4 regions of the Paenibacillus sp. 2KB_20 genome follow, and region 3 is predicted to be linked to each of the others. Evidence: riboswitches for the same ligand, from Rfam matches in the RefSeq annotation. Region 3 holds a riboswitch; each other region holds the start of a gene.

Region 1 (4,912 bases), on a different contig from region 3:
CCTGACCATCCATGAGGACCGAACCCGTATCCGGAGCGGTTAATCCCCCGATGATATGGAAGAGTGTGCTCTTTCCGCTGCCTGAAGGACCGATCAAGGAGACGAATTCCCCGGGTTGTACCTGAAGCGAAAGGCCATCCAGTACATGCACTTCGCTGCGCCGGTCGCGGAAGGTTTTCCGAAGGCTGCGAACCTCGAGGGCAGGTGCTGATGAGACCGACGCAGTGGACGGGTCAGCCCCGTCCTGGAGCGGCAGGGGGATTTGATGTGTCATATCGATAAATGGCCTCCTTTCATATAAGATTCGAAATGTCTATTCACAGGGGGCTCAACCTTTTCGATTCCAGCGAATGAGCCGTTTCTCCAGCAGGGTGATCAGCAGCACCATCAGCAGGCTGAGCAAGACGATGACCAGGATGGCAACAAATACCCGATCCGTGCGGTAGCCGGATTTTTGCAGCATCATGTAGTAGCCGATTCCCCGGTCCGAGCCGATCCATTCCCCGATAACCGCCCCCATGACCGAATAGGTGGCCGCAATTCGAATCCCGGAGAAGATGGAGGGAAGGGCATGCGGCAGCTCCAGCTTGGTGAAAATTTGCCACGAGGTAGCCCCCGCCATCTGCATATAATTCATCATGGTGCGGTCGGTACGTGCGAGTCCATCCAGGGCCGCAACAGCGACAGGGAAGAAGCAGACCAGCGTAATCACGATAACCTTGGGCAGCATGCCGAAGCCGAACCAAATCATGAGAAGCGGGGCTAGGGCGATTGTCGGCACATTTTGGCTAAGAATAAGAAGCGGATAAAGGGCGGTTTTGAGAAAAGGCACCATGTGCAGTGCCAGCGAGATGATTAGACCGATTGCCGTACCGATTATAAAGCCGATCAGGGTTAATTGCAGGGTGGCCGCTGTATGCTGGAAGAGGCCGGAAGCTCCGGTAACGGCCTCATGCCCGATGGCCGTCGGTGCAGGCAAAATAAAGGGTTCAATGTCGAACACGGATACTGCCGCCTGCCATACCAGCAAAAAGAAGAGAACCGCCACAACGGGCGGCCAAACAGAACTCCACCAGCTTCTCATGGACGGTATTTCTCAGTCAGCTTATCCATACTGATGCCGCTTGGATGATGCGCGATTTTGACCTGGGATATGATGCTGGGACTGCCCGCATTCACCAGCGCCTCGTGCATGCGCTCAACGATCTTGAGCAGCTTGGAGAGCTCTCCCTCCATGGTCGTTTCGAGTGCATGAACCTCGTATTTCACGCCTGATTCCTGAATAACCTTGATCGCTTCATCTACATAAGGGATGCTGTCGGTCCCGTTTGGCGTTCTCGGTATTACTTGAATGCTCAAGAGAGTATTCGCCATATAAACTCATCCTTTCGTGCAAGCTGTATTGTAATGGAAGAGAGGCGGCCTGCTGCAAAGGCCGTCTCTCTTCTTTTATATAGAAATAACCTTATGGCTTCTCCGGTAAAAATTCATTGGTAAATGCGCTGTCAGCGTCAAGTTCCTTCTCCAGCAGCTTGCGCTCAAACATCCAGTCTGCGTACCCCGACCATACTTCGGCTTTCTGTTCGCCCCAGCGGGATGCATCATCCTGATAACGGGGGCTCAGCCATTTCTGGCTAGCTAGAACCAGTTCGGCATCCAGGTCGGGAACAGCCTTCGTCAGCAGGGCTGCCGCATCTTCGGGATGTTGAATCGCATAGTCGTATCCTTTTGAAGTCGCCCGCATGAACGCTTTGACAAGCTCAGGGTCTTCCTGGATCTGCTTCTCGTTCGTTACGATCACCGGTGTGTAATAATCAAGCTGCTTGGAGTAGTCCTTCACATAAATCATGTCAAGCGGCTCATTGCGAAGCTCGGCTTCAATACCCGTCCAAGCATAGAAAATCCAAGCAAAATCAATGTCGCGTTTGACGGCCGTAAAATAATCGGCATCGCCCATATTGACCATATTCACCTTGCTGACATCGGCGCCATCGATCTCCATGATGGACTTCATAACCGCTTCCTCCACAGGCGAGCCCCAGCCGCCATAGGATTTCCCTTCAAAATCGCCTGCCTTCAAGATGCCTTTATCCTTGGGAGCCGCAAAGCCGGATGTATTATGCTGAATGATCGCTGCGATGGAAACGAGCGGTAATCCTTGGGTTCTGGCCAGCGTTACGCCTTCCTGATAGCTGATGCCAAACGGCACATTGCCGGATGCGACCAGCGTGTCCGTTCCGCCTGCTCCCGGCTGGACGATCTGGACATTAAGCCCTTCTTCCTCATAATACCCAAGCTCCTTCGCTGCATACAGGCCGGTGTGATTCGTATTGGCGGACCAATCGAGCATCAGCTGTACGTCACGGAGCTTCCCGGAAGTCTGACTGTCCTCACCTGCGGCGCCTGTCTTCTTGTTCTCTCCGCTTGTACCGCATCCGGACGCAACCATCAGCAGGACGCAAGCGAGAAGCAGCGGAATCCATCTTCCCTTCTTCATCGTTTCTTCTCTCCTTTGAATTCTCTTTCTATTACCTCGCAACTCCACAAAAAAAACGCCCTGATGATATCAGGACGCATGACGGCGTAAGTGTATACCACGGCAAATAAAAGCTGCCGCAAACATGGGCTTCCTACGCTGGCATTACCCAGATCAGGTGTAAGGGTCAGTATCATATCGGATACACTCTCAGCCGGCCAAATTCCAGCTCCCCCGGTATTTATGAAGTTTCGATCATTACATCCGCTATTATAGTCCTAACACAGCAGACCTGTCTAGTTCGAAGAGGCGCGAACGTGACAGGTCTTTGTTAGAACACTAATGCAATGGGAGAATTAATTGATGCTATGAACCTTTCACAAGATAAAGTATTTGAATACGGCTTCTACGCAGAGGTTAGCGCTGGAAAAACTCAATCCATTCTCCTTCGGGACCGTGCACGAAGAAATAGCGGTACCCGTTCGGAAGCGTCATGATTTCCTCGTCCAAGTGAGGAACGTCAAGTCCCTGCACACGGGCATATTCCTCTTCAATGTTATCCGTGCTGACTGCAAAATGATGTACAGTTCCTTCCGAAGGAAGCGTGTCGCTGTATCCCTGAATAAGCTCGACTTCCGTCTCGTTGCTGCCGTTAAATCCTAGGAACGCCAGCTGGATGACGCCATTGGTATGGGTCAGGCGATCCTTCAATTCAAGTCCAACTACGGATGTATAGAAGGCGATTGTAGCTTCAAGGTCCCGGACAACAATACCAACATGATCCAATCGTTTCTGTGACATGGTTCAACACCCCTTCCGATTCATATAAGATATGACTGAAATATTATCATATAATTCCTATACGTCAAGTGGGTGTTATGTTGTTCGTGCACGGACTAATAAGATGATTTTTCTTTCATTTCCTCATCTTTACTTTTGGGTGGGCAAAAAGTATCATGAGAAATAGATATGTTAATTCAAAAGACCTAACACACTTAAAGTGAACCAGCTTACCTTTTGGCCGAGGAGGAATGCTTATGAGTCCAACTCCAGCAGATCATCTGTGGATTCGACTCGCCATAATATATGCATTCATTCAGATAATGATCGCTCTGTGGATGCCTGATGCTTTATCGCTTCAGCGTGTACTAGTCATTATTTCTCCTGCAGCCGCTTCCGTTTATTTAATGCGGATCCGTCGGCGTTATGAGGTTCATCTTCGCAGGTTTTGGCTTATTGTGAGTCTCGGATTGATGGGGGAGGCAGTGGCCCGAACCCTCCACGCATGCAATATCTGGTTTGGAAAAGAGAGCGCTTTCCTGTCAGTTCTAACCCATTTGTTCTGGGGGCTCGAACTTATCCTGTTCGCAAGTTCTCTCATTTATTTATTCCGGCATGTTCAGGGTTCGTTTCGGGGGCTGCGGTTTATGCTGGATATCGTGATTGTTGGCATAGCGGTCATGACGGTAGGATGGGAATATTTCATCAAGCCTGAGCTTCAGGGTCTGGCCCATGAGACAGTATGGGGAAACCTTTGGGTGGACATGCTGTATCCACTGTGCGCAATGGTACTTATTTTTTTTACAATGGTGTTGTATTTTAATACCGGACAGTTAAGGAAATGGGCGGCCATCCTGTTATGTCTTGGCGGAAGTACATTTATTGCCGGAGATGTTCTGTACATCTATCTCGTTGATCTTTTGGATATCGAGGTTCGCTCTTACCTGTATCCACTCTATACGTTATCGGTATTTTTCATTAGTTTCGCAGGCGGACATTCCGCTCCTGATACCCGTAATCCATCTGTTGGCGAGCGGGAGCCTCGTTCAACCGGAAACCTGATCGTAAGGTACCTGCTTCCCTACAGTGTGCTCGGCGGGATGTTTGCCCTTATGGCGCAGCATTTTGGAGGGTGGACTGGACTGTTTACCGGCCTTTCCCTGTGCGTTATCCTGATCCTATTCCGGCAGATTTTGATCCAGTTCGAGAACGACCGCTTGTTGGATCGACTGCATGAAAGTCTGATACAGAGTGAATCCCTGGCACATCGCGATGATCTTACGGGTCTGTATAATCGTCGTTATTTTAATGCAAGGCTGTCAAGTTCGCTGAAGGAGGCGGACCGCACAGGTTCCCGTGTAGGCTTGCTGTATATGGATATGAACCGTTTCAAACGAGTCAATGACCGATACGGCCACCGTGCCGGCGATTTGTTGATACGAAAGGTTGCAGACCGGCTTCAATCACTCGAATCCAAGGGAGTTTTGGTTTCCCGTTTAGGTGGAGACGAATTCACCGTCATGATCCATCCAGCAGGCGATGATCAGGAGCTGATCTGGATGGCGGAGGAGATCTGGACGATGCTTAGTGAGCCGTACGAGCTGGAAGGGCATGAGGTCCGAACCACGCCGAGTATCGGTATTGCGGTTTATCCAG
Region 2 (4,912 bases), on a different contig from region 3:
GGTGTCACTCTGCCCGTCATCGCAGCACCTCCTGACGGCGCCGATTGTACGCCCAATGATTTGTCGGACCCTGTCCCTGTCCCAGATTCAAGCTGTCCTCAATGGCCGCTTGAATGAATAAGCGCCCGCTCTGAATCGCATCGAATGCACTCAAGCCTTTGGCCAGGCCTGCAGTGATGGCGGCAGAGAAAGTACAGCCGGTACCATGCGTATGAACGGTATGAATTCTTTTACCGTATAGTTCGGAGAAGGCAGTGCCATCGTATACGAGGTCCATGACCGGAGGACTGCCCGGAGGACCGTCGCCCTTGAAAATGGAAGGACGGGGCCTACGCAACTCCCCGGCGGGAATGGCAGTTCTCGTTTGGTCATTCGTTAATTCGGACCAAGGCTGCTCTTCCTGCTGCGTATCCGCCGCTATAGCGGGTCCCCTGTCTCTTTCGCGATCCGCACCTTCACCGGCTCCAAGCATTCCCTCATCATGGCCGCCTTTGATCACAACGATCTTGGGCCCCAGATCATGAATACGTCTGGCCGCTTCCTTCCGATCTTCCATCGTGCGGATACGCATCCCCGCCAATACTTCGGCCTCCGGTATATTGGGGGTGACGATCAAGGCCAGCGGCAGCAAGTCTTCTCTTAAAGCCTGCACCGCTTCGCTTTGCAGCAGCTCCGCTCCGCCCTTGGCAATCATCACGGGATCGACAACGACCTTCCCCCAGCCGAATGCCCGAATCCGGTCAGCAACCAGCCGAATGACCTCGGCGTTGAACAGCATGCCCGTCTTCAATGCATCTACTCCGAGGTCTGAGCCAACCGCTTCCATCTGCTCGGCTGCTGCCTCTGGGGGAAGCGGATATACGCCGTGAACCCCCAAGGTATTCTGCACCGTGATCGCGGTAATCGCCGACATGCCGTATACGCCGAGCTCCTGGAAGGTTTTCAGATCGGCCTGAATGCCGGCGCCGCCGCCGCTGTCGGACCCGGCAATCGTCAGTGCCCGGGGCACGCGAGTCTTGCTCATCGTGCGCCACCGGCGGCAGCCGTTCCCGCTTCCCGGACAGCGGCATATCCCGCCAACGAGCCTGGATGAAGTTTTGCCAGCTCATCCAGGAAAGCAATCTGGAAGCTTCCCGGTCCTTGGTCCGCCGTGCATTCCGCAGCTCTCGCCGCCGCGGCCCCGTAGAAGGCCAGACCCGCCGTACCCGCAAGCAGCAGGTCTGCTTCCACTGCCGCAAAGGCACCCAGCACCGAGGTCAGCAGGCACCCTGCGCCGGTGACCTTCGTGAGCAGAGCATTCCCGCCGGTTATGATACGCACTTCGGTTCCATCGGTAATCACGTCCTCTTCACCGGTAATGGCCATGATTGTGCCTAATTCGCGGGCAGCCCGCACAGCCAGCTCTAGATGATTGCTGCCTGCGCTATTGCCAGCGTCTACGCCTTTGATCTCGCGCGCCTCCCCGACAAGGTGAGCGACTTCAGCCGCATTCCCGCGCACGAGCGAAACCTTCACCTCGCTTAGGATCCGCAATGCCGACTCCGTCCGAAAACGGGTCGCTCCCGCACCGACCGGGTCCAGCAAGACCGGGACGCCATGTGCATTCGCCGATTGTCCGGTGATGATCATCGCATCCACCAGCTCGCGGTTCAGCGTGCCGATGTTCAGCACGAGCGCGCCCGCTATGGCGGCCATATCCGCCACTTCCTCCGGCGCGTAAGCCATGACCGGCGACGCGCCCAGCGCGTACAAGCCGTTAGCCGTAAAATTCGTAACCACCACGTTTGTCATATTGTGAACGAGGGGGCTCGTCTGCTGTACCTTCGTTAAAAGCGCCGAAACCTCTTTTTCCCATGCATGCATATGAATCGCCTCTCTTATCTATATTGGAATTTATGTGCTTATTATGACTCCTTACAGCACCGCAGCCTGCAGCGGCACCGGCCATTCCTCCTGCTTATATGCCATATCCCAGAACATATACTCCAGCTGGCAGCTCAGCATGAAATGCTCCTTCATCCGTTCCCGCTCGGCTGCCGTCGCGCGCTCTGCCCATTCATCGACACGTTTGCAGAACTTGGCTGTCGCGTCTTCCCCACGGTTGCCATAGAAATTAATCCAGTCATAGAACGGATGGGATTCATCCGGCTTCACTTCATCCAGCAGCTTGCAGCCAATCTCCAGGTACGTCCACGGGCAAGGAAGTAGTACGGCCATAATCTCGCCTAGACTGCCCTCGTGCGCCACTGTCAGCATATGACGGATATAATGATGCGCGGACGGAGCCAGTGGATACCCTTGAAGCTCTTCGTAGGTCACCCCCGCGGCTGCGCACAAATTCTGATGCGGGTGCACCTCGCTGTGCAGGATGAATGATATCTGTTCGTTAAAGGTGGCGATCTCTTCCCTGCTGGTCGATTTGGATATGGCGATTCCGTAGATCCGCATGTAGGCGTTCAAATACTCAAAATCCTGCTTCACATAGTGAATCAGCTGTTCCCGCGCCAGGTTCCCCCCGGCAATGCCTTTTACGAAGGGATGATCGAAGATTGCTTGAAAAATTCCTTCCGCCTGCTGACGGAGCTCTTGCGTGAAACTCATTGTTGTCCCACCTCCAACATATTGAAGAGCAGGAAGTCCATAAGACACGACTTTCCAGGCAACGCTAAAAAGCCGCCCCCGAAAACTGGAGCGGCTTCGTCAACAAGCCCGAGTGCGCCAAAAAACGCACCGAGACCTCATATACGAAGGCTCCACTTTCCTACGCTAGTACGAACTAGATCAGGTTCAAAGGGTCCAAGATATACTCTTGTCTCAGCCGCCAACGGCTCCCCTAGTGGACTTCCTATTCTTTTGTCTAATACTGTACATAGGTTTATGGATGCTGTCAAATGTTAACTGTTCGTGGGCGGAGCCCACGCTCGAACCCTCCCATACCCGGGTGATCATGATGTTTTTCGGTGGCTGAGGTTATTCGCAAAAAACGCCGGCGGCCGAAACTTGTCACGGGAACACTGACGTTTGGTTGTCATGTATTCCCCAACATAGTGAGTACATAAGAGTTATGCAAATAAATGAAGTTTAAAGGAGCGAGCGTATTTATGACGAACCCATCGAAAGCGGTTAAGCCCATTCCGGACGGCTACACCTCCGTGACACCATGGATCATCTCAAGAAACTCCGCAGCGCTGATCGATTTACTGCAGCGGGCTTTTCGAGCTGAAGAGTTAGCGCGCGTCTATGTTGGTGATGGTATCATCGGCCATGCCGAGGTCCGAATCGGGGATGCCGTCGTCATGATGTTTGACGCGAAACCGGAATGGCCGGATAGCCCGGCATACCTCCGTTTATATGTTGAGGATTGCGAAGATGTGTATCAGCAAGCGCTGGCCGCAGGAGCCGTCTCGGTGACGGAGCCAACGAGCTTGTTCTTCGGCGACAAGGTGGGACGGGTACGGGACCCGTTCGGCAACTTATGGTGGGTACAGACACGAATGGAGGACCTCACTCCGGAAGAAGTGGAACAGCGTGCCCAAGACCCGGAATACATCAAAGCGATGACCTATGTTGCCGGTGCGGAGATTGTGGTGAAGATTTCGTAAAATATGAAGTGAAGCAATAGCAGTATAACAGGAGGGCACGGATGGACTCGGTGTCTAGGGGTATGCATGGATGGCTCGGATTATAATCGATGTTGGGGCCGGCGGGAACTCAGAGTAGCTATGGTTTAGAGGTAGAAACCGGGGTAACACAGCGTGTATAGCTGAGGCTGCTGCTGGTATTGGTGCTACTGGTTCTTGGTGCTACTGCTGGTCTTGGCTACTGATGATCTACTGGACTTGGTACTACTCCTCGAGCGTAACGGACTGAGGATACGTTATTTGGCTGAGTAGGTGTGATTTTGGATAGTTATCGGACACCAGGTACGCTATTTATAAAATATGATGGCAAATGGGCCGGTAATTGTGGTAATAAGGGATCCTGTGTCCGTTAGATTTAAAAATCGGGGGCAATTTGAGAAATAAGGGATCTGGAGTCCGTTGATAGGTGGTCTTATCGCTACTGCTGGTCTGAGTGCTACTGCTGATCTTGGCTACTACTGATCTTGGTGCTACTACTGGTATTGGTGCTGCTGATGGCTTGGTGCTACTTGCTGGTCTTGTTACTACTGCTGGTCTTGGCGCTACTTGCTGGTCTTGGCTACTGATGATCTACTGGACTTGGTACTACTCCTCGAGCGTAACGGACTGAGGATACGTTATTTGGCTGAGAAGGTGTGATTTTGGATAGTTATCGGACACCAGGTACGTTATTCATAGAATATGATGGCAAATGGGCCGGTAATTGTGGTAAAAAGGGATCCTGTGTCCGTTAGATTTAAAAATCGGGGGCAATTTGAGAAATAAGGGATCTGGAGTCCGTTGACAGGTGGTCTTATCGCTACTGCTGGTCTGAGTGCTACTATTGATCTTGTTGCTACCTGCTGGCTTGGTGCTACTTGCTGGTTTTGGCTACTACTGATCTTGGTGCTACTACTGGTATTGGTGCTGCTGCTGATCTTGGTGCTACTTGCTGGTCTTGGCTACTGATGATCTACTGGACTTCGTGCTACTCCTTGAGCGTAATGGACTGAGGATACGTTATTTGGCTGAGTAGGTGCTATTTATGAGAGTTAACGGACACCAGGTACGTTATTCATTGAATATGATAGCAAATAGGCTGGTAATTATGGTAATAAGGGATTCTGTGTCCGTTAGATTTAAAAATCGGGGGCAATTTGAGAAATAAGGGATCCGGAGTCCGATAACAGTCAGGGGCAGCGGCACGAAGTAGGGGACTTGGTTAAGCTGTGCTGGCGTGCGGTGTGGCATACCTTATAGCGGCAGTACTGGCGATGCTGTGATGCTAAAAA
Region 3 (4,912 bases):
AAAGCAGATGGAGACGAATTTTTTCGGGACCGTATCGGTGACACAGCATATGCTGCCGCTGCTCCGGCGAACCGGAAAATCCAAAATCATTCTCATGAGCAGCGTGGTCGGATTTCCGGGTTATGGACCCTATGCGTCCTCCAAATTTGCGCTGGAAGGGTTTGGCGAAAGCCTGTCCATGGAAGTGATGCCCTTTGGCATTGATGTCGTGCTGATCCAGCCTGGTGCCTATGGTACGCCGATCTGGAACAAAAGCTTTGGGGAGCTTACGGTGAAGGAAGGATCACCCTACAGCGGTCTGCTGAAGGGCGTGCTGGACTATTCCGAGCGGACAGCCAGGGGAAGCGGGGATCCGCAGGAGGTAGCCAGGCTTGTGGCAAAAATTGCGTCCATGGCTAAGCCCAGGTTCCGCTATATGCTGCCCCGAGGCACGCGGGCGACCGCATGGATCAAGGGCGTACTGCCGGATCGGCTGTTTCAGCGGATCATTTATCGGATGCTGGGTCGGCGTTAATCATTCATGCAGCCAATGATTTATGGCCTTAACTTGTCATGCGATGTTTGGTAAGGTAGATGGAATCACCCTTTTCTGGCTGGGGACGGGTGAAGCAAACCGAGCAGTTCTCCCATCTTCACCTTGGAGCCGGGTTCTAGGTCACCTCGAGGGGTAAACGTGCCGTTCTCCGTCAAAAGTACAACTGTAGAGCCGAATTCAAAGTACGCGAGTTCATCGCCGATTTCGTATTTCTTCACGTTCTCGTCAGCATAACGGATGCTGCTTACGTTCATGGCTCCGACCTTCACGACGGCAACTTCGCCGAACTCATGCGCAATATAGGTAATGAGGCGCTCATTGCGGCTGAGCACATTCCGGATATGGGTCATCGCAAAATCGTTCACGGGGTAAACGCGTCCCTTCAAATGCTCGCTTTCCGCCTGAACACCGGTTACCGGGGAATGAATGCGATGATAGTCGGTCGGGCTTAAATACAATACAAATGCATAACCGTGGATGTAGTTTTCCATTCTCGGTGATTTCGCGAGCAGCTCGCTCAAGGTATAATCCTGTCCCTTAACGCTCAGAATGGTACCGGCGTTGACGACGCCCATTGCCGAAATTGTGGCATCGACTGGGCTTACCATGGCGTCGGCGGTGTCATCTATGGCGCGGAGGCCTATTTTTAACCGGCGGGAAAAGAACTCGTTCAGTGAGCGGTATTCGTTGATTTCTTTCTCCGCTTCGTGCGCCGGAATTTGATAAATTCGTATGAATGCAGGTATTAGATGACGGCTCAGCCGGCTGTGGGAACAATGCCCCATGATTCGGGACAGCCACTTGCGGGAAGACAGCTCAGTCATCAGACGCAGCAATTGTTTAGCCATGTCATTCTCCTTTGTGCATAGGTGTCAGCAATAAACGTTGGTGGAAAAGCCAATCACTCTGATATTGACATAGAATGAGATGGAAATCAATAAATAGCCATTTTTGAAAAAAGGTTCTTGCTTATTCCGGAGTGAATGTGTATTTTAAAGTTAACATAAAACCGAATAGGAATACGGGGGCTTGAGTGAATCAGGCTGAGATTGCAGCTGCTATCCGCTGTTGACCGTTAATCTGAACTGGGTAATGCCAGCGTAGAGAATATCCGACCCTGCCTACATAGGGCCTATTTTTCCGTCTGCGCGTTTTTCCAGACGGTTTTTTGTTGTGTTTACACAAAAATAGAGGTGGAGAGGGGAATGTGTTATTATGGGAACGTCTGTGCAAGAGAAGTTGGGGGTTCAGCCCCGAAAAGGACTGCGGTTAAGCGATATTTTGGTTACGGTACTGGTATCACTGGTGCTTGGCGTCATTTATCACTTCTGGGGTTCGGTTTACAATCTATTAAAACCGCTGTTCTTTGAAGCGGATGAGTTGTTATACGGCATGTGGTTCGCTGCAGCCACGCTTGCTTACTTGTTGATCCGGAAGCCGGGAGTGGCCATTATCGCGGAAGTGGCGGCGGCCCACGTAGAAGTGCTGTTTGGGAGCGGCTGGGGATTGACCCTACTGTTGTATGGCGTCATTCAAGGACTGGGGGCTGAATTGGTATTCGCGGCGTTCCGTTATCGGAGCACCTCAGCGTGGACGCTGGCGATTGCCGGTGCCGGCGCAGCCATCGGCTCGATGATCATGGACTTCTATTACAGCTATACGGATGACCTGCAGACGTGGATGTTCCTCGCTAAATACGGTATGCGGGTACTTAGCGGCGCCGTCATTGCAGGCCTTCTTATGCTCCTGCTGGCTAAAGCGCTTGACCGTACGGGCGTGACATCACTGCTCCGTCCTGCGTCGAAGAAGGATTACGAAGCACTGGATGATCCGCGCCATGTCTAATGCCACGGTTAGCCCGGTTCCGGCTCAGTCTGTTGAGATGCTTCCGGAACCGGCCGTGTATGTGGAGGGATTGCGCCTGAAGTATCCGGGCGAGGAGCAATTGATGTTCAAAGACCTCTCCTTCTCGGCTGTCCGCGGGGAGAAGGTGCTGCTGCTCGGTCCGAGCGGCTGTGGCAAATCTACGCTGCTGCAGGTGCTTAGCGGGATGATTCCCCGCGCGACGGAGGTGCCGATGAAATGCGGGGCCCAGCTGATTCCACGCTCTTGGGGTTATGTATTTCAAGATCCGGATACCCAGTTCTGTATGCCGTACGTGGATGAAGAGCTGGCTTTCGTACTGGAAAATCTAAGTGTCCCCCACGACAAGATGAAGGAGCGGATGCAGGCGGCCCTGCGCGAGGTGGGGCTTGATCTTGAGGAGCTCCATATGCCGATCGGGCATCTGTCTCAAGGCATGAAGCAGCGACTTGCGCTGGCATCGGCTCTGCTGCTGGAGCCGGAAGTGCTGTTCCTTGACGAGCCGTCTGCGCTGCTCGACCCGGAAGGCAGGGAGCAAATCTGGTCCGCGGTGAAGGCCGTTTCGGAAGGGCGTACGCTGATCATCGTGGAGCACCGGATTGAAGAAATGGCCCAATATGTGGATCGTGTCGTGCTGTTCAGCCCGGATGGGGTAATTCTGGGCGAAGGTCCCCCAGCAGCGATATTCGCTGAATACGAGAAGGAACTCCAAGCCTATGGAATCTGGTATCCCGGCGTATGGGAGGATTATGCGCAGACCCGGGCGGGCAGAGAGTTGTTTGCTCTGGTCGACGTGTTTGGCGATGAGTCGGGTAATCTTGTACATGAGGCTGCTCCGACGTACGCTCAGCGTGGGGAGCCTGTTATTCAACTGGCGGATTTCAGAGGGCTCCGATGGGATAAACCCGTTATCGCTCTCCCTTCTGCGGAGGTGGTTCCGGGACAATTCATTTCGGTGGTAGGGCCGAACGGAGCAGGCAAAAGCTCGCTGCTGTTAAGTTTGATGGGGCTGCTGCGCTCCGAAGGGACCTATGTGCTTTGCGGGGAAGAGGTCATTCAGGGCAAGCGCCGAAAGGTGCGAAAGAAGAGAGAGCAGCAGCTGCGCCAAATCGGATTCGTGTTTCAGAATCCGGAGCTTCAATTCCTGACGGAGCGCATCGGTGATGAGGTGGTTTACTCGCTGCTGGTGGATCATGTGCCGCCGGAGGAAGCGAAGGTGCAGGCCGACCGCTGTCTTGAACGCTTTGGACTGAAGGGCATGGAGGCTAGGCATCCGTACCAGCTGTCGACAGGCCAAAAGCGCCGCTTGAGCGTGGCTACGGCCATGGCAAGACAGCCATCCGTCCTTCTCCTGGATGAGCCAACCTTCGGACAGGATGCGCGGAATACGTTCGCGATTCTGGAGATGTGCGAGCAGCTGCGCCGCGCGGGAACCGCCATTCTCATGGTGACGCATGAAATGGAGATCGCGCAGCGGGTTGCCACGCATATATGGGAAATCCGGGAGGGACAGCTGACTTCGAGCATGCCTTCCCCGCGCTGGTCTGGCAGGATTGCATCCGAGCAGGCGGCTAAGAGAGTAAACGGCGCTGCCGATCCTCGGGGCACCTTAGCCGCGGCCGATCATCGCCTCACGGGGGTGAACGCATGAATATATGGAACCCCGTGCGGATCACTTGGCTGCACCGGGCGAATCCGGTGGTGAAGCTGGGACTGATCTGTGTGCTGTTTTTCATGACGGTGTTAACCCATGATCTTGATTTTGTTTTGTATCAGGCGCTTATCTTTATGGTCTGTCTGGTGGTGCTCAGCGGGGTGAAGCCGTGGAAAATGCTGTTGTTCTTTATTCCGTTTCTGCTTGCCTTCATATCGTCCGCCTCTTCCATGATGCTGTTCGGTAAGGGGGAGACGATCTGGTGGGAGTGGGGATTGTTCCGGGTATCGGAAGAAAGCTTCTACCGGGGGCTGCATTTGGGCTTTAAAGGAATTGCCTTTGCTTCGGAGGGGCTGCTGCTCGTTACGACAACGTCCTCGGTGGATTTATTCTACAGCCTGATGCAGAAGCTGAGGCTGGCGCCCAAATATGCCTACAGCTTCATGGCTTCGATCCGGCTGCTGCCCATGGTGTGGGAGGAATATGTAATCCGCCGCCAAGCCTTGAAAGTGCGAGGAGTTCGCCCGATTCGCGGGATTCGCGGCATGGTGAATCGCGCAGGACTGTATGTGGTGCCGCTGCTGGCGCAGAGCATCCGCCGGGCCCATCGGGTAGCCGCTGCGATGGAGGCCAAGCAATTTGACGGAGACCGGGCGAAGGCCCGAACGTATTATTACCCATCTCGTTATTCCCGCTACGATCTTCTGGTCGTCGGATTACTGACAGCTGCCGCTTTCTGCGCCTATGCTGCAGCCGGAAATTTTCCTTGGTTCGGCATTGGCGACGTGCGGTTTGATTAAAGGGTTGTTTTCTGGATAAGAGCCTGCTTACGGTATGTAAGCAGGCTCTTTTTTTTATGA
Region 4 (4,912 bases), on a different contig from region 3:
CCTTGAACTTAATCCGATCCAGTATCTTCATGAAGATAAAGGTTCCTGCCAGAGCGAATACAAATGCCACGAGCATTTTGATAAGCGGACCGCTTGTCGTGAAGACGAGCATGGCTACCAAAATCCCCAGTCTGGCAGAGTCCATCGTACCTGCCGTGGTCGGCGATACAAACTTATTGCGGCTGAGCTGCTGCATGATCAATCCGCAGATACTCATGCTGACACCCGCCAATATAAGACTGACAAGCCTAGGAATCCGGCTTACAAGCATAATATGCTGTTGTTGTTCTGTCATCGAGAACAGTTGCAGTGGAGAGATATCTTTAACTCCAATAAATAATGAGATTATCGAGAGTACCACAACGGCTGCAAATAAGTATCTAATCTTCATGGCTCTTCCTTCTATGCGTATGTCTCTAAAATATCCGGGATCTCGCAATTTCCAACGCCATTCTCATTGAGATTGATTATCAATCGCGCTCTGATATGCATTATATCATCCTCATTCTGGCTCGACAAGTGTAATTGAGAATCAAAATCAATTAATTTGTTCATACTTGTATATTTTGTTCATGAATTGTTCATAATATGAAGTTTCGAGAAGACATAGCTAATATCCTCAGGTAGGAAGCACTCCTTTCGTTTAAACCTCCATATAATGAAGCTTCTCAAAAAGCCAAACGGATTCAATTCATATTTAATAGATAAGGGAAATTATATTTAATCAAAAGTCGTTGACAATTACTCTAAGTTATATTAATATACTAACATAAATATTATTCCTAACTAAACGTAAGTTAATATGGAATGATAATTAAAAATATTGCTAAATAAGCAACATGCATATTTGCTTGAAGTAAAGGACATCTTCTTATCAGGCGTATGCAAATTCGATTACACCAGGAGGTTTTTTTTCAATGTCTAAAGATTTTTCAACTGCACTCAAAAGTCGCCGTTCTTATTATGGGATTAGCAAAGAATCCGTTATCTCGGACGAGCGTATTCAGGAAATCGTAAACGAAGCGGTTAAGTATACCCCGTCTTCTTTCAACTCTCAAAGTGCACGCGTCGTTGTATTGCTTGGCGAACAGCATGATAAACTGTGGAACATCACGGAAGGCATCCTGAAGGAAGTCGTTGGCGATGAAGAAGCATTCAAATCCACTGCCGAAAAAATGGGTGCATTCCGCGCTGGTTACGGTACGGTATTGTTCTTCGAGGACAACAACGTCATTGCCGGGCTGCAACAGAACTTTGCCGCTTATGCCGACAACTTCCCGATTTGGTCCAACCAATCCAACGGCATGCTGCAATTTGTAGTATGGACATCCCTTGAAGCAGAAGGTCTGGGTGCATCCCTGCAGCACTACAACCCGCTGATCGACGAAAAAGTAAAATCCGAATGGAACATCCCGGAAAGCTGGAAGCTGCTTGCTCAAATGCCTTTCGGTAAGCCGGTTGCTGAACCAGGCGAGAAAGAATTTGCACCGCTTGAAGATCGCGTAAAAGTATACAACTAATTAAATAGATGAAAAAAGGCCGCCTCCCTAAGTTCCCGCAACTTGGATAGGCGGTCCTTTTATAATGGGCAAAGATTGAAAAACCGATCACTAAGCGATACAATTAGTCAAGTAAGAACCCTCGAACTTCTAAGATAACAGAAGCTCCGGGCAAACTTGCGATAACCAACTACATAGGTTGTTGGCTGTACTAGGGGTGCCATGTGCTGAGAGACGGCGGTTTGCCGTTAACCCTTAACACCCGATCTAGGTCATACTAGCGTGGGGAAGTGTAGCATTTATGTTTATTTCTTTTCGTAGGCATAACTGCACTTTCTTCACGGGGTGCGGTTTTTTTGCGTGGACTTATATCATGGGGAGGAAATAACAATGAATGAGCTTGTGTGCGGAACCAGTCGGATCGTCGGGTGCCGGTTCTCGGTATTTCCCATGACGGACCGGTTTGTGGAGGTCATCATGGGCGCACTACATTCCGTGGATACGGGGAAGGTATGGATTCAGACAGATGATGTGAGCACCTGTATTCGTGGACGTGCAGAGCATGTCTTTGATGTGACAAGGGCGATATTCGCCTATGCTGCAGCGAGTGGCGTGCATACCGTTTTTAATGGTACTTATTCCATCGGTTGCCCCGGAGATACGGACGCCGATGTATATATGACCGAGGATTCGACTCTCTTAAACAACGACATCGGGGAACATGCCGATATTGAGACTGCTTGCCAATTCGCTCTTTACCCCATGGGTACCGATGACTACATGGATGTCATCTACGGTGAAGTTAATCGTACGAAGGCAGCCGGGACATTCGCCGGAAGCGTTCATTACGCCAGCCGATTGGATGGGTCACTGGCCCAGGTGTTTGGATCCCTTGAAGAGGCTTTTTTACATGCGATTCAATCCGACAGCAGCCATTTGGTCATGACTGCGGTTGTATCCGCACACAGCCCTTCGGTCAAAGCCGCATCGAATTGAGCCTCATCGAGGCATACAAAAGCCCGGCAAGCGCCGGGCTTCCTGTCACTACTGCCAAGAATCTTGACGGTTTAAACCCAAGCACTCAAGATAATTACGAGCAGGATAAAGAGAACCAAAATAATTCCTACTGAATTGTTCCATCCACCGCCGCCATATACTCCGCTCATGAAGATCCCCTCCTGGATTTAAAGAATGACGTGATGTAATCACGCTATTATAGTATTTCCCGTCTCGTGCTAGTGTCACGGCTAATGTACCCCTCTTTTTATTCTATTCCTCATAACCAATGAGAAGCTTGCCTCCGTACGGATGGAGCATTTCCTCGGTGAATGCCATAAGAACTGAAGGATCATCCTGGCGATACATCGCCGTGAGCGCTGCTTCCAATCGTTCTCCCAAGATCGAGTCATAGCGGTTGAACAGACGGAACAGCGTTTTCCCTTCACCCGTCCACTCCCGGTTCACCCTAAGTACAAAATCACAGAGAATCGCCGCTATTTTGTGCACCGTAAACCACTTTTCGGCATCCCTTCGGGGACTCTGCAAATCCAGCAGGTACTCGGTTAGCATATAACGGTATTCGTTAATGTCGGTTAGCGTCAAGGGCATGGGTCCGTAATTCAAGTCGCTTCGGGCTTCCGCCTGCACCTCTTCCCCCTCAGGCAGCGCGTGCAGCACCGTCCCTTCTACGACCATCCGCTGCAATGAAGGATTCGCCGCGATCACTCCCTCATCGAAATATTCGCGGTAGGAGGATAAAGACAATATAAATATTTCCGCGATCCACCCATGTGCCTCTATCGTCTTCCTGCTGAAATCATGACCATCCCGTTCAATGACTATGAGGTCCAAATCGGATTGTTCATTATGTTCACCTCTGCTCGCGCTGCCGCCAAGCACAGCAAGCAAACAGTTGGGATAATCGTATTGTATGATGCGTTCCGCTGCCTCTACCGGTTCCATCCTCATGACGTTTCCTCCAGTATAATTCTGATCCTCCCGAAAAAAGGGCTCAAAATATCTAATTCAGCTAAAACCCTAAACGTACCTGAATCATATGGTAAATAAATAAACGATTACCCTCATGTTGATGACAAGGAAGAAGGGATAGATGAGATGAACTATATTCATATGCTCTCCAAATTAGGTATGGGCAGTGCCCACCCGGGAGGATTCGAGGCAACCCTCCGAATGCTGAAGAATTATCCCATTCAACCGGGCAGCCGCATTTTGGAGGTCGGGTGTGGAACGGGCAGAACTGCATGCCATCTTTCGGAGATGGGGTATCAAGTAACAGCCATTGACCTGAACGAAAATATGATCAAAAAAGCCCGTGCAAGAGCCGAAGCGATGGAAATCGACGTGCAGTTCCAACAAGCGGATGTATGCGCATTGCCTTTCGAGGACAACCAATTCGACCTAATCATGGCCGAATCCGTTACCGTATTTACGGATACTACGAAATCACTGCCCGAATATTATCGCGTTCTGGATCATGGGGGCGTCCTGCAGGACAGAGAATTGCTGCTTGATAAACCCATGCCGGAGGCAAAACTTCAGGAACTGCTCGAATTCTTCGGAATTCCTAATCTCATGATGAGGGAAGAATGGGCGGACTCCCTCTTGGCTTGCGGGTTTAAACAGGAAGAAGTTCTGGAGTACAACCACTTCAATGACCAGTTAAAGGAAGAGCAAACACGTCATCTGGATACATTTGAACAGCGCGATAAAGGACTCCTGTTCGATGTGGCGCTCTGGGAAACGTTGTTCAAGCATGACCGCATGATCCTGGATAATACCGATTATCTCGCTTCCGCCTTATTCCGGGCTGTAAAATAAAATCACTTCATATCTGTGCATCAAGTGGGGATTCGCATATTTGCTGCGTATCCCCTCTCCCTCCTCAATTTCAGTCCTTTCGACCTAATCCAACACTTTTTGTCAATTCGTTATATCTAGTTTTGCCTGTCGATGCTATAATCATGGTAAATATATCCTATGTTGTTGAGGAGGACTCATTCTTATGGCATGGTTCAACAGACTCCCTATCTCGCGAAAAATTACCGCAGCCTGTTTTCTCATTGCCGCTTTGTTTGCGGTTCCAATGCTGCTTGCATTTATTCTAATGGGTAAAGCAATCATTGGCGTGGTCATCGTCGTGGCACTAACCGGTTTAACTTTTCCTCTTTCTCGTCTTATTGAGAAAACGCTTACCAATTCCTTTGCGGAGATCTCCAGCGTTTCCGCCAAAATCGCCAAAGGCGACTTCACCTTCCAGGTAGAAGAGGTTGGGGGCATGAACGATCTCAGCCGAACGTTCAACAGCATGGTGGACAAGCTTCGAAAAATATTGCAGGAAACCTCGGATATCACCCGCCAGGTCATGTCGTCAAGCTCCAACATCTCGATTAAAA

What was found. Region 3 has a riboswitch for thiamine pyrophosphate ahead of AB4124_RS05080 (ECF transporter S component). Riboswitches for the same ligand answer to the same signal wherever they lie in the genome.
Region 1: linked by a shared signal. The riboswitch ahead of AB4124_RS06610 (ABC transporter substrate-binding protein) and the one ahead of AB4124_RS05080 (ECF transporter S component) in region 3 are both predicted to bind thiamine pyrophosphate.
Region 2: linked by a shared signal. The riboswitch ahead of tenA (thiaminase II) and the one ahead of AB4124_RS05080 (ECF transporter S component) in region 3 are both predicted to bind thiamine pyrophosphate.
Region 4: linked by a shared signal. The riboswitch ahead of AB4124_RS19755 (YkoF family thiamine/hydroxymethylpyrimidine-binding protein) and the one ahead of AB4124_RS05080 (ECF transporter S component) in region 3 are both predicted to bind thiamine pyrophosphate.

The regions. Positions count from the first base shown of each region.
Region 1 is NZ_JBFRHH010000002.1:159,678-164,589, reverse strand. Features, by position in the region: gene AB4124_RS06625 (ABC transporter ATP-binding protein) at 1-274, opposite strand, end outside; gene AB4124_RS06620 (ABC transporter permease) at 329-1,084, opposite strand; gene AB4124_RS06615 (MTH1187 family thiamine-binding protein) at 1,081-1,374, opposite strand; gene AB4124_RS06610 (ABC transporter substrate-binding protein) at 1,466-2,497, opposite strand; TPP riboswitch at 2,611-2,722, opposite strand; gene AB4124_RS06605 (VOC family protein) at 2,894-3,277, opposite strand; gene AB4124_RS06600 (diguanylate cyclase domain-containing protein) at 3,514-4,912, shown strand, end outside.
Region 2 is NZ_JBFRHH010000005.1:341,742-346,653, forward strand. Features, by position in the region: gene thiE (thiamine phosphate synthase) at 1-20, opposite strand, end outside; gene thiD (bifunctional hydroxymethylpyrimidine kinase/phosphomethylpyrimidine kinase) at 17-1,024, opposite strand; gene thiM (hydroxyethylthiazole kinase) at 1,021-1,863, opposite strand; gene tenA (thiaminase II) at 1,915-2,601, opposite strand; TPP riboswitch at 2,742-2,845, opposite strand; gene AB4124_RS16105 (VOC family protein) at 3,102-3,602, shown strand.
Region 3 is NZ_JBFRHH010000001.1:1,073,991-1,078,902, reverse strand. Features, by position in the region: gene AB4124_RS05090 (SDR family oxidoreductase) at 1-514, shown strand, start outside; gene asd (archaetidylserine decarboxylase) at 580-1,383, opposite strand; TPP riboswitch at 1,547-1,659, shown strand; gene AB4124_RS05080 (ECF transporter S component) at 1,751-2,380, shown strand; gene AB4124_RS05075 (ABC transporter ATP-binding protein) at 2,373-4,049, shown strand; gene AB4124_RS05070 (energy-coupling factor transporter transmembrane component T family protein) at 4,046-4,852, shown strand.
Region 4 is NZ_JBFRHH010000007.1:186,469-191,380, reverse strand. Features, by position in the region: gene AB4124_RS19765 (ABC transporter permease) at 1-391, opposite strand, end outside; gene AB4124_RS19760 (nitroreductase family protein) at 918-1,520, shown strand; TPP riboswitch at 1,703-1,805, shown strand; gene AB4124_RS19755 (YkoF family thiamine/hydroxymethylpyrimidine-binding protein) at 1,890-2,495, shown strand; gene AB4124_RS19750 (sporulation protein YjcZ) at 2,567-2,665, opposite strand; gene AB4124_RS19745 (nucleotidyltransferase domain-containing protein) at 2,769-3,467, opposite strand; gene AB4124_RS19740 (class I SAM-dependent methyltransferase) at 3,615-4,337, shown strand; gene AB4124_RS19735 (methyl-accepting chemotaxis protein) at 4,522-4,912, shown strand, end outside.